4 regions of the Marinomonas vaga genome follow, and region 1 is predicted to be linked to each of the others. Evidence: predicted binding sites of a transcription regulator. Region 1 holds the regulator's gene; each other region holds the start of a gene.
The links. The regulator PhoB, encoded in region 1, activates phosphate uptake and scavenging genes when phosphate is short. The targets are predictions, from matches to a motif close to TGTCATANNNNTGTCANA.
Positions count from the first base shown of each region.

Region 2: a site for PhoB is predicted at 1,482-1,499, ahead of ugpB (sn-glycerol-3-phosphate ABC transporter substrate-binding protein UgpB). Genes of this name have one in related genera too.
Region 3: a site for PhoB is predicted at 1,680-1,697, ahead of ACZ5DR_RS03430 (esterase-like activity of phytase family protein). Genes of this name have one in related genera too.
Region 4: a site for PhoB is predicted at 1,447-1,464, ahead of ACZ5DR_RS10290 (phosphatase PAP2 family protein). Genes of this name have one in related genera too.

Region 1 covers NZ_AP043903.1:1,244,039-1,247,170, reverse strand. The annotation lists gene ubiA (4-hydroxybenzoate octaprenyltransferase) at 1-854, shown strand, start outside; gene phoB (phosphate regulon transcriptional regulator PhoB) at 936-1,631, shown strand; gene phoR (phosphate regulon sensor histidine kinase PhoR) at 1,638-2,993, shown strand; gene ACZ5DR_RS05790 (response regulator) at 3,033-3,132, opposite strand, start outside.
Region 2 covers NZ_AP043903.1:724,743-727,874, forward strand. The annotation lists gene ugpA (sn-glycerol-3-phosphate ABC transporter permease UgpA) at 1-10, opposite strand, end outside; gene ugpB (sn-glycerol-3-phosphate ABC transporter substrate-binding protein UgpB) at 95-1,396, opposite strand; gene ACZ5DR_RS03335 (hypothetical protein) at 1,589-1,933, opposite strand; gene ACZ5DR_RS03340 (DUF502 domain-containing protein) at 1,930-2,511, opposite strand; gene ACZ5DR_RS03345 (LysR family transcriptional regulator) at 2,701-3,132, shown strand, end outside.
Region 3 covers NZ_AP043903.1:745,153-748,284, forward strand. The annotation lists gene ACZ5DR_RS03420 (SDR family oxidoreductase) at 1-507, shown strand, start outside; gene ACZ5DR_RS03425 (SDR family oxidoreductase) at 542-1,588, shown strand; gene ACZ5DR_RS03430 (esterase-like activity of phytase family protein) at 1,753-3,066, shown strand; gene ACZ5DR_RS03435 (LysR substrate-binding domain-containing protein) at 3,074-3,132, opposite strand, start outside.
Region 4 covers NZ_AP043903.1:2,188,478-2,191,609, reverse strand. The annotation lists gene ACZ5DR_RS10295 (MJ1255/VC2487 family glycosyltransferase) at 1-868, opposite strand, end outside; gene ACZ5DR_RS10290 (phosphatase PAP2 family protein) at 865-1,380, opposite strand; gene ACZ5DR_RS10285 (hypothetical protein) at 1,529-2,092, opposite strand; gene ACZ5DR_RS10280 (phospholipase A) at 2,219-3,132, opposite strand, start outside.

The DNA.
Region 1 (3,132 bases):
TGAGTAAACTTAAAGATTACGCGGATCTCACCCGTTTTAACCGCCCTATTGGTTCATTGCTACTCATGTGGCCCACCTTGTGGGCATTATGGCTCGCTGCGGATGGCTGGCCTGAATGGCACCTTATTATCATCTTTGTGCTGGGTGTCTTTGCCATGCGCTCCGCTGGCTGTGTCATTAACGACTACGCTGACCGCAAAGTGGATGGACACGTAGAGCGTACAAAAAACCGCCCTCTTCCATCAGGTCGAGTGTCGGAGAAGGAGGCTCTAGGACTGTTTGCAGGATTAGCGTTACTGAGTTTTGTGCTCGTGCTGATGACCGACAGGCAAACGATTCTGCTCTCCTTTGTTGGCCTTTTCTTGGCCGCTTTATATCCATTTATGAAACGCTATACGCATCTGCCCCAGCTTTTTTTAGGATTGGCATTTTCATGGGCCATCCCTATGGCTTACAGCGCTCAGGGAGGCAGCTTGTTAGACATGGAGCTTTGGATGTTGTTTGTCGCAAACTGCTTCTGGACCATCGCCTACGACACCTATTACGCTATGACAGATCGCCCTGATGATCTTAAGATTGGCATTAAATCCACCGCCATTCTATTTGGCCAATATGATTTGTTTGTCATTATTGTTTTACAAGGACTGACCTTATCCCTAATGCTTTGGATTGGCGTTTTAGCGCAACTGGGATGGCTTTACTACTTAAGTATTGTTGGCGCAGCGGTGTTATTCTATTTACAGTATCAACAAGCCAAAGATCGGAATCGACAAGCCTGCTTTAAGTCCTTTCTTGATAACAACCGAGTTGGTTACTGTTTGTTTGCAGGAATACTTCTAAGCTATTACATTTGAGAGGGCGGATGTGACATTTTAACATAGCTGTCACATTAAACCGCTTTAATATCTACCGTTCCTGAGATGAGGGTATGTCCTGTGACCGGTAAAAAAGTACTAATTATCGATGATGAAGCGCCGATTCGCGAAATGATCGCTGTCGCGCTAGAAATGGCTGGCTACGAATACATGGAAGCCGAAAACAGCCAACAAGCACACGAAATCGTGGTAGATCACCGTCCAGATCTAATCCTATGTGATTGGATGATGCCTGGAGGCAGTGGTATCGAGCTAACACGCCGCTTGAAAAAAGATCCAACCACCGCAGAGATCCCAGTGATCATGCTGACAGCAAAAAGCGAAGAAGACAATAAAATTCAAGGGCTAGAAGTTGGCGCTGATGATTACATCACCAAGCCTTTCTCTCCCCGTGAGTTAGTGGCTCGCTTGAAAGCGGTATTACGTCGTGCGACCCCACAAGGTGTTGATGACCCAATCGAAGTGGAAGGCCTGTTGCTTGACCCTATTAGCCAACGTGTCTCAATCGGCACTGCGCCAATTGAAATGGGGCCAACAGAATACCGCTTGCTGAAGTTTTTGATGACCCATCAAGAGCGGGCGTATTCGCGAGCACAACTGCTTGATCAAGTTTGGGGTGGCAATGTCTACGTTGAAGAGCGTACCGTGGATGTTCACATCCGACGCTTACGTAAAGCCATCGGCGACTCCCACGACTTTTTGATCCAAACTGTCCGAGGTACGGGTTACCGCTTCTCGGCAAAACGTACGGCCTAAGACTTTATGAAACAAATCTGGCGCAAGGCAATTTTAACATGGCTAAGTGGTCTAGCGGCTGTGTTATCCATTGGCCTCGTCATAGGCTATCCCCTAGCCACAACTCTTTTGTATGTGCTGGGGTCTCTCTATTGGCAGCTTTATCAGCTGTACTTGTTTCAATCTTGGTTACGACGTTCGGGGAAATCTGCCCCTCCGGAATCCAGTGGTATCTGGGGGGAAGTCTTTGATGCGGTGTATCGCTTGCAGAAGAAGCAACGTAAATCCAAACGCCGTATGCGCCAAGCGCTTAATCGAATTGAGAACTCCACTGCCGCCTTAAAAGAAGGCGTTATCATGGCCGACAGCCAAGGTAACTTAGAGTGGTGGAATAATTCGGCAGGTCTGTTACTCGGGCTGATGCGTCCAGTGGATCGAGGTCAGCCCATCACCAATATACTGCGTAATCCTGAGTTCTATCGCTACTTTTCACAAAAGCGTTTCGGGGAGCCGTTAGTGATCAAGTCGCCCTCCAAAGAAGGCGTGTATTTGGAAGTCCAAACCACCCTTTACGATCAAAATGATCACCTTATTTTTGTGCGCGATGTGACCCGTTTATACCTGCTTGAGCAGATGCGTAAAGACTTTGTGGCCAATGCTTCCCATGAGTTAAAAACACCGCTCACGGTGATTAAAGGCTATCTCGAAACCCTCTCTATGTTTAAAGACAGTCTTCCTGCAAGTATGCAACGGGGTGTCGACAGCATGTCTGATCAATCCCAACGGATGGAGCACTTGATCGAAGACCTACTACTGTTATCCCGCTTAGAAACCAATGATAAGCGTGAAGATCACCAGTGGCTGAATTTGAATGAAATCTGCGACACTATTAATAAGACTGCGCAACCCATCCTCTCTGATCAGCATGCGCTGACTTTTTCTATCCCAGAGAACAGCTATATTTATGGGGCATCCAATGAGCTCTACAGCGCTTTCTCTAACTTGGTTGTAAATGCCATCAAGTACTCACCCAATGGCGGTAAAATCCAAGTGACGTGGGAGAAAACTGAGCACAGTGGGGTATTTTCGGTAGAAGATCAGGGGCTAGGTATTGATCCGCGCTATATCCCTCGTCTAACAGAGCGCTTTTTCAGAGTGGATAAAGGTCGTGGCTCTAGCACTGGAGGCACAGGATTAGGGCTCGCTATCGTCAAACATGTACTCATTCACCACAATGCCAAGCTACAGATTCGTAGTCAGCCAAGCGTTGGCAGCACCTTCTCTTGTTTCTTTCCAATTGACCGAGTACGTCAAGATGCGCTGCTGGCAGCTGTGACGTCCGACACCTCATCTGATCAGGCTGAAAGCACAGCAGATCGATAATAAAAAGCCGTCTGGTGTGACGGCTTTTTTGTACCTCAATTACAAGGATTCAAACAACTGGTGAATGAAACCTTCTTTCTCTGGATCCTGATCAATCAAAGCCAAGGTCACTGTTAAGAACGCAGAATCAGGCTTCTTC
Region 2 (3,132 bases), 520 kb from region 1:
ACACCGACATATCTAGGCTCATCCAAACACGCTTTTACATCACAAAAAAAGCCTCCTCCCGAAGAAGGAGGCACCTCACCATGAGGAAGTGATGTTATTTATTCGCTTTCTCGAATCGAGCTAGCAAGGCATCACCACGTTTCACAGCCGTATCCAACGCCTGCTTAGCGGTCTTTTTACCCGCCCAAACGGCTTCTAGCTCTTCGTTGATGATGTCGCGAATTTGAACAAAGTTACCTAGGCGTAAACCTTTAGAGTTCGCCGTTGGCGTGCCTGAAGACATCTGCATAACCGCCACATCTGTTCCTGGGTTCGCTGCGTAGAAGCCTTGACCTTCTGTTAGTTCATAGGCCGCTTGGGTGATAGGCAGGTAACCAGAGAACTGGTGCCAATCCGCTTGAACTTCAGCACGGGATAGGAAGCTTAGGAAAGACGCCACACCACGGTATTCTGCATCCGATTTACCTTGTAACACCCAAAGTGAAGCGCCACCGATGATGCTGTTTTTAGGCGTGTCGATGACCTTATCATCGTAGGGCAACTGGCTAACACCGAAGTCAAATTTCGCGTTACGCTTCATACCTGCGTAGCCCGCAGAAGAGTCCATGTACATGCCACACTCTTGGCTGTAGAACTTAGGTGCCGCATCGCTACGGCGACCGCCATAGCTGAAAATGCCGCTCTTGTGCCAGTCACTCAATTGTTGAATGTGCGCCACTTGGTTGTCACCGTTGAACTGCAAACGAGTGTTTACACCACCAAAGCCATTCGCTTCAGAAGCGAACGGAAGATCTTGGCGAGCACTGTAGTTTTCTAGCTGAGTCCAAGACTGCCAAGCCGTTGTAAAACCACAAGATACGCCACTGTCTAGTAGCTTCTGGGAGACTTCGCCCATTTCTTTCCAAGTGGTCGGAGCTTTTTTAATACCTGCTTTAGCGAACAACTCTTTGTTGTAGTAAAGCACTGGCGTCGAGCTGTTAAACGGCATAGATAACATATCGCCGCTTTCTGTAGAGTAATAACCTGTTACCGCAGACAAGAAGCCGTCTTGACGGAAAGATTGACCGTTTTCACGCATCAGTTTGTACACTGGGTAGATGGCACCTTCAGCCGCCATCATGCTCGCTGTCCCGACTTCAAACACCTGAACAATCGCTGGTTGTTGCTTCGCACGGAAAGCAGCAATGGCAGAGGTCATGGTCTCTGTGTAGTTGCCTTTGTAAACAGGTTTTACTTCGTAGGCGTCTTGGGAGTCATTGAAGGCTTTTGCAATCTCCTCCACTTTCTCACCATTGGCGCCACCCATGGCATGCCACCACTCCACTTGCGTTGCTGCAAAAGTAGAACTTGAAACTGCTAAACCGACCGCCATAGAAACCAAAGCTAAATTGCGCATGGTTAGTTACCCTCGTTTTATTTTGAAAAAGATAAAGATGAAACGCTCAAAAATGCATCAAACGCGGGTCAATGTACGGGGAAAATGTTTCATTTTGATGATAGTTAATTTTCAAATGAAAATTTATAGTTTCATTTGAAACAAAAAAGGCCATACAGAAAGATGGCCACAGATAAGAAATAAAGGGTCGAGCTAGAGCGCGCCTGACTCTTTCAGAATCTCCACGATCTCCTGCTTTTTCACACGGGATTTAAAAAAGTTAGCAAATACAGACGCCCCCGTGATGCCGATTAATGCCGACAACATGTTGTCGTTGCCATAACTCACCACAAAGCTGTACACCAGCAATGCCCCACCCACTAATAAAATAAGTGGCTGATAAGAGACTCTTAGAGCACCAGTTTGAGCATTCTGCACTATGGTCACCCCGTAGAAAGAGCCCAAAGATCCCACATAAATCCGGCGGGGAAAGGTTTTTAATTTTGCGGGGTAACCCTTTTCTTCTAATAATTTAGCGATGTCTTCTAATTGCATCATTCCGATTTCGTGGATTGCACGCCTCCCGTTACAGCAATACGCATACCCTCTTCCATCGTGATATCAAGAGGGGTTAATTTGTCCCGTGAAACATACACTGTCATGCCCCCAATTTGATAGCTCAATGGCAAATAAACACCTACCAAATCACTTTCTCCAAACAAGCGTTTACCCATGTCAGCCCCAGTGACAAAACCAATCAGCTGCATGCCTTGAATCTCCAAAGACACCACACTTTGCATGTCGGTTTTCTTCGACAAGTTAAAGACTGTCATCATGTCGCAGATGGCGCCATAAATGGACTTTACTAAGGGAATACGTTCAAACAGACGTTGGCTTACCTTCATCAGGTAGCGCACCCCATATAGGTTCACAATCAAACCAATCACGGCCAGTAACAGCAAACTGGTGACCAAACCTAAACCGGGAAAATAGTAATCACTTGGCCAAACCAACAATACCAATGGCTTGGCGAGGGCCTCAGCAGTCGAGAGTAGCCAAAACAACAAGTACACCGTCAAACCAATCGGCAACACGGCCACTAAGCCTTTTAAGATCAATGCTATAAGTCGATTCATATCTTTCTCCTGAAAGTCCCCTAGAGCATACAAAAGCCGTACCAGCATAGATACAGATACGGATGAAATCTTTCGTCAAGGATCAAGGAAGCCCCAGCAATTCTTCTTGTTGCAAAACCCTGACATGAAAGCTTGTGATCCGACCTATTGGTACTTTAATCTGACGCAAGTAACAGGAGAGACAACACAGTGAATCACAAACGCTTAGAAACCTTCGTGTGGGTCGCCAGCCTAGGCAGCTTCCGTAAAGCCGCAGAACGCATGTACACCACCCAACCAGCCATTTCTGCACGGATCTCAGCATTAGAATCCGAGCTAGGAGTGAAATTATTTGAGCGTGAAGTGGGATCTGCCCCCATCTCCCTGACAGCCAAAGGCAAGGATCTATTACCCTACGCAGAAAAAATCCTGTACCAGTCAGAGCAATTACGAAAACGCGCGGAAAGCTCCAGCGCCTACTCTGGGGTGATTCGTATTGGCGTTTCTGAAACCATCGCCCACACTTGGCTATCACGGTTTCTAGCGCAACTGCATCGAGAAATGCCCAATCTAGATGTGGAACTGACCGTTGAAGTGACGCCCACATTGACTGCAGGTATCAAGGATCGTTCTTTGGATTTG
Region 3 (3,132 bases), 500 kb from region 1:
TCTGAGCAAGGTCCTTGGGACCACATCATCAATACCGCGGCCGACCTGACATTTAAACCCTTCATTGAGTTGTCTGATGATGACATTAACAAGATGCTGAATTCTAAATTTCATACGCCAATCAACATTGCTCGAAGCGCCAACAAACACCTAAATGCTCAAGGCAGTGTGGTGCTTTTCTCCGGTTTAGCGGCCTACCGCCAAGGAGAAGGTAGCTCCATCGTCGGCGCATTAAACATGGCACTTGAAAGTCTAGTAGCAAACCTTGCCATCGAAATGAAGCCCAAACGCTTTAACGCGGTATCCCCGGGTGTCGTCGATGCAGGAAGCTGGGACTTTTTAACGGAAGCGGACCGCCAAGCCATGTTCAAGGACGTTGCAGGCGGCTTACCTAGTGGACGTGTTGGCCATGTGGATGACCTTGCCCATGCTGCCATCAGTTTACTGGAAAACGGCTTTATTACCGGCACAGTACTCAACGTGGATGGTGGTGGTCGTATTGCCTAGGAACACCGCCAAACATCTTATATAAGGAGGACATATGAAATTCTTAATTGCTGGAGCCAGTGGTGTCACCGGTTATGGCGCCACCCAAGTACTAGAACACGCCCATCTAGACGTAATCACTTTGTCGCGCTCCTCCAGCGGCCCGAGCAAGGGCATTCATTTGCAGGCGGATCTGCTGGATCGTGAAAGTTTAATGGCTCACCAAGACACCTTGAAAACAGTGACCCATGTATTCTATGCGGCATTAAAGCCAAACGATGACGCCCTCACAGAAGCCCAAGAAAACGGTCAAATGATGGAGAACCTCGTTGAGACCTTGTTGCATGTGGGAGCACCACTGGAGCGGGTTATTTTTCTCCAAGGCGGGAAAGTCTACGGCGCTCACTTGGGTGTTTATAAAACCCCTGCACGCGAAGATGATAGCCGACACTTCCCGCCAAACTTGTACTTTACCCAAGAAGACTATGCCCGCACCTTGCCCCAAAGAGGCGTGCAATGGACCGCCCTGCGACCTGACATTGTCATTGGACATTCGTTAGGGTCTGCCATGAATCTTGGAAACCTGATCGGTGTTTATGGCAGCCTTTGTCAGCAAATGGGACTGGCCATGCAATTTCCAGGTCCTGCCCAAGCCTATGAAGTATTAGTCAATATTTGTGATGCCGAAGTGCTCGGCCAAGCCGTTCTATGGTCCGCGCTGGAGCAAAAAGATGGGGCCTACAATGTCACTAATGGGGACCAATTCCGCTGGAAACATGTCTGGCCAGCGCTGGCCAATTGGTTTGGTTTAGAAGTTGGAGAGCCCCAACCCATCTCCTTAGCCCAACGATTGGACCGCGCCAGTTCTGAAATGTGGCAACAGCTCGCAACAGACATGGGGCTAGCAGAAAAAGACATCACCCAACTTGCGTTAGGAGGGTTCGGTGACTTTATTTTTCACGTCCAAACGGATGCTGTGTTTGACGTCACCAAAGCCAGACAAGCGGGCTTTCAACACATGACCAAACGGTCGGACGACACCTTGATCGACCACCTAAATAACATGGTGAAACGGGAACTCATCCCTACGCAGCAGCCATAGTAAATATGGCAACAATCAAAGGGAGCCTATAGCAACAGGCTCCCTAACGTTTAATGTCCCGTTCAAATCGCCTTTCCCTAGGTGAGTCATCCGTCATAAAACTTCAACACCTCTTCCCTATGATCGTCCCTTCTTACCCTGTACAGGATGTCATAGGAGTTTTTATGCTACGCAACGTTTGTATGATCACATTGATAGGATTGTCGTCTTTCGCTTCAGCAACCGAAGCGACCAAGTTTACCGCTGTCCTGAAAGAGCACGCACAACTACCCGCCAATACCTTTGTTCTTCCTCCTGATTCGGCCCCGAGCTACTTCAACCATTCGGGTCGATTTACTGCCAAGGACAACCAGCGGGTCGAGCAAAACTACCATATTTATCAACCAGCCACGGGCTTGGCCTTACCCTTCCCGGGCCAACCTATTCAAGGCTTCTCTGGAATTCGAGCAATTGACCATGACCACTATCTTGTCTTAACAGACAATGGATTTGGCCGTGCCATCAACTCTGCGGACGCCTTGCTCATGTTCCATAAGGTCCAAGTTGACTGGGACACAGGTCGAGTTAACGTACAGGAGACCATTTTTTTAACGGACCCAGATCGTAAAGTCCCCTTCCCGATCACGGATGAAACCAGCCCAGCACGCTTCCTTACTGGGGCAGACTTTGACCCAGAGTCGATTCAGCCCACGGAAGATGGTTACTGGATCGGGGATGAGTTCGGTCCTTGGCTCATTCATGTGGACAACAAGGGAGTGGTTCAAGATGTGATCGCCACTCACGTAAACGGCACCCATTACGCCTCGCCCGATAATCCGTTTCTGCTCATGCCGAACCCAAATGAGAAATCACCAGACGTCATTACCATGCGTTCTGGGGGATTCGAAGGCATGGCCATTTCAGCAGACAAGAAAACCTTGTATCCCCTACTCGAAAAGCCCATCTATGATGTAACAGCGGGCAAACCTGAAACCGTCAATGGCCAGCCAGTGTTGCGCATGTTGTCATTTGATCTTGATAATAAAACATGGGGTGATCAGGTTCTTTATTACCCATTGGAGAACCCTCGCCATGCCATTGGTGATTTCAATATGATCGATGATCACCGGGCGCTTATTATCGAGCGCGATAATGGCACTGGAGATCCTAGGGAAAACTGGTCGAAAAATCCTGCTAGGTTTAAACGTGTTTACTTGGTGGATTTAGACCAAGTAAACGATCAAGGCGTTATCCGTAAACTTGCCTACATCGACCTAATGGACATTCAAGACCCCAATAAGGTGGCCATTAGAGGCACCATTGATGGCATCTTCACCTTCCCATTTTTCACCATTGAGAACGTAGATCGTATTGATGAGCATCATATTGTTATCGCTAACGACAACAACTACCCCTTCTCAGTTGGCCGTGAGCAGGGGCGGGTGGATGATAATGAAATCATCGTTCTGGACGTGAGGGACTTCCTGCAAGCCAAGTAATCCAGTGCTATTCACCCAGTTCATGGGCAACCGCATCCGGTGACGCCAGTGTGGTTTGCACAAACG
Region 4 (3,132 bases), 940 kb from region 1:
GCTCATAGGCTCCCTGTGCAAACTTTAAGTGTTCTAAAGCAATCACATTGGAAAGCTGCTCAACCTGCCCATGAAGTGGTTTCACTAATATACGACGTCCAAGATACAAAGCTTCTGAATTCAACTCAAAACCCGCGTTACACAATACTGATTGGCATTCTTGAAGGTTCTTTTGAAAGCCATCTCGACTAAACGGAAACACCTCTACATTGCCATAGCACCCGGGCTCAATATCCTTGCAATGTAATCGAAAGCGATACTCTGGTACCTGCTCTAGCCACTCCATGACCTCTTCACTGTTTTCAAAGGGTAAATAGACCAACACTTGATCATCTTGAGGATGCCCCATTTGTGGGTGCCGCTGAATAATTGGCGGCAAGATAGGCTTTCCAAAATGATGCCAATGAACCCCTACGGAACGAGAGACAGGTGCAAACCGAGAAAGAATCCATCCTCCCAGCTTATCCCCTTTGTACTTTGGTATGTCATGGCCAAATGCATATTGGTGACCGATCCCAAAACATGGCTTGTTTTGACGCTTAGCTGCCCAAGCTGTGACAGGTTCAAAGTCAGTAATGATCAAATCATAGGACGATAAATCCAGTCCTCTTACGTCTTTTATCAGCTGGGTTAAACTGGCTTTACGATAGGTCGCCCATAGATCAATTTGCCCATCTTTGGCCACAAAAGAGAGTCCTTCAAAGGCCTGATATGGACCAAAGCAATCCATATCAAAATAGTCTTCTTTTGCTCGCCCCGAAAACAAATAGTCCACTTCCACACCCAAACGCTTAAACTCCACACTTAACGCTCGTGCGCGGGTGATATGTCCATTACCAGTGCCTTGTACCCCATAAAGAATCTTCATGCTACGACTCCAAAAGCCAAGGCGGCACAAATGCTTCCCAGTAAAGCTCCCATTACAGTATCTGTTGGAAAATGCACACCTAGAAAAATCCGAGACATACCCACCATAACTGCCCAGCTGTATAGGGAAATACTTAATCCGGGGAACCACTCGCTTACACAGTAGGCCATAAAGAAGGCACCAGAAGTATGGCCTGATGGAAAAGAGAACTGATCAGAAGGACGAATAAAGCTGGTGAAATCCTCTAAAATGTCAGCGGGGCGATTGCGTTTAAACCCTTTTTTAAGGATCAAATATAAGATGCGCTCAAGGGTGAACCCCATTGCCAGCAACCAAGCCCAATCCTGATGCCCCGTTGTCCAAAATGCCAAAGCGAGCACTACATACAAAGGACCGTCAGCAGAGATGGATACCACGCGGCTTAAACGGGTCATCAGTTGACGATTTTTGCGTGCCATCAGCCAGTAAAACGTCGAAACATCTAAATTATGAATGTTGGTAAGTATGTTCATGACACCTCCCGATCCTTTTGTGTACTTTAAAAATAGCCACAGGGGGTGTCACTTTGGTTGCACTTCAGTGATGCTTTTATGACAAAAAAGCCCCGCTGAGCGGGGCTTTTTAGGGAACCGAAACTTTAATGAATTTCTATTTAGAGCATTAAAGTCCGTTTACAGATTTGAATTTGGCGATCAAATCACTTGGTTGCTGCTTCTTGTTTTCATTGTTTAGGGCATAAACAACGGTTTCACCCTTTGGACCAGACGCGATATCTGTGTAACGCAGTGGTACTTCACCAACAACACGAGCCGTATTCATTTCTTCAAGAGATTGGAATACGTAAATTCGGCCTTCCATACGCATTTCGCCATAGAAGTCTTCTGCACCCGCTAGGTCACCATCAAACATTTCAACGCTAGCGATACCGGACATTTTCTTCTTGTCTTCATTAGTTAGACCAAAGACCACCGTCTCGCCTTTTGGTCCATCGCCAATACGTACTTTACGGAAAGAGGTTTCGCCGACAGTCAGAAACTCTTCATAAACATCACGGTCATCAAAGACATAAATGCGACCGTCATCGTGCACTTCATAAAGGTCATCATTATTCATAGGTGCGCTTTGAGCAGCCATAGAATCATTTGATTTTACGTTTCCACCACAGGCTGTTAGCAATACAGATGCGGCAATAAGACCCAGTGTAGGCAAAGTTATTTTTTTCATGGTTGTCTCCTTGAGTTAATTGCCTTACACCATACCGTCTAAATGTGACAGTTTTAGTGCACCTTTATTGCAACTTCTTTAGAGTATTTACCCTTAAGGAGAATTGGCCATTTTAACAAACGAGGGTTAGAGCCACCCCGTCAACATAAAGCCCAAACCTAAGGTACGGGTATAGTTGTCATAATCCAGCATGGATTGACCATAGCCCTCAAAGTATTGAGCATAACCACGCACTTTCCCCCAAAGCGGGAAACTCACCCCTAATTGGATGGCACCTTTGTTATCACTTCGAAGGTTGTTTCGCAGCAAGACGTCATAGGTCACATCATCGATCACATGGGCGATCTGGATATCCCCATAACCTAGATAACGTTCAATATCCGGGTTGTCATCATCGGAGGATTCGGGGATGCGATACCAAGGGCGGAAAGCAAAAACCGTATTCTCCCTTTCAAACACAAAGGATAAAAACAAGCGGTTCCAAGAACGGGACCATGGATCTTGACGCCCATTAGACTGATGGTTGATACCATAATTTAGATAAGTCAGTTTTGTTCCAAAAAAGCTTAAATCTGGCTGAGTCACAATAAAGGCTTCTGGCTCATAGTTAGTATCACGGAACGGAGCAGAAGCATTACTGTTGTAGGCCTGCCAAAAGGACCTCTGGGTGTAAGCAAACCAAAGAGTCGTGTTCTCACCAGCGATACTTGTTGCCACTGGAAACTTCACACTGAATTGAAACTGAAACTCTATGTCCTGCAAGTTGTCATTTTCAATACCTTGTTGGGATTCACGATCATTCGGATCATGAGTAAAACTAAAAGGCAGGAAATAGTTAGGTCGATGGGGCGTTAAAACAAACGGGTCATCGACCGTGGCACGCTCCCGTGCTGCCCTTTGCTCAATTAGACCATTTGCTTTTTTAGCCCGAACTGCAATCGGCTCAGGAACTTCCGGCTCCTTTAGGATAGGCACATTTTTTGATGCCTCATTGTCTTCCGATTGGGCGGGAACCTCAGAGTTTTTGACACTTCCAGTGC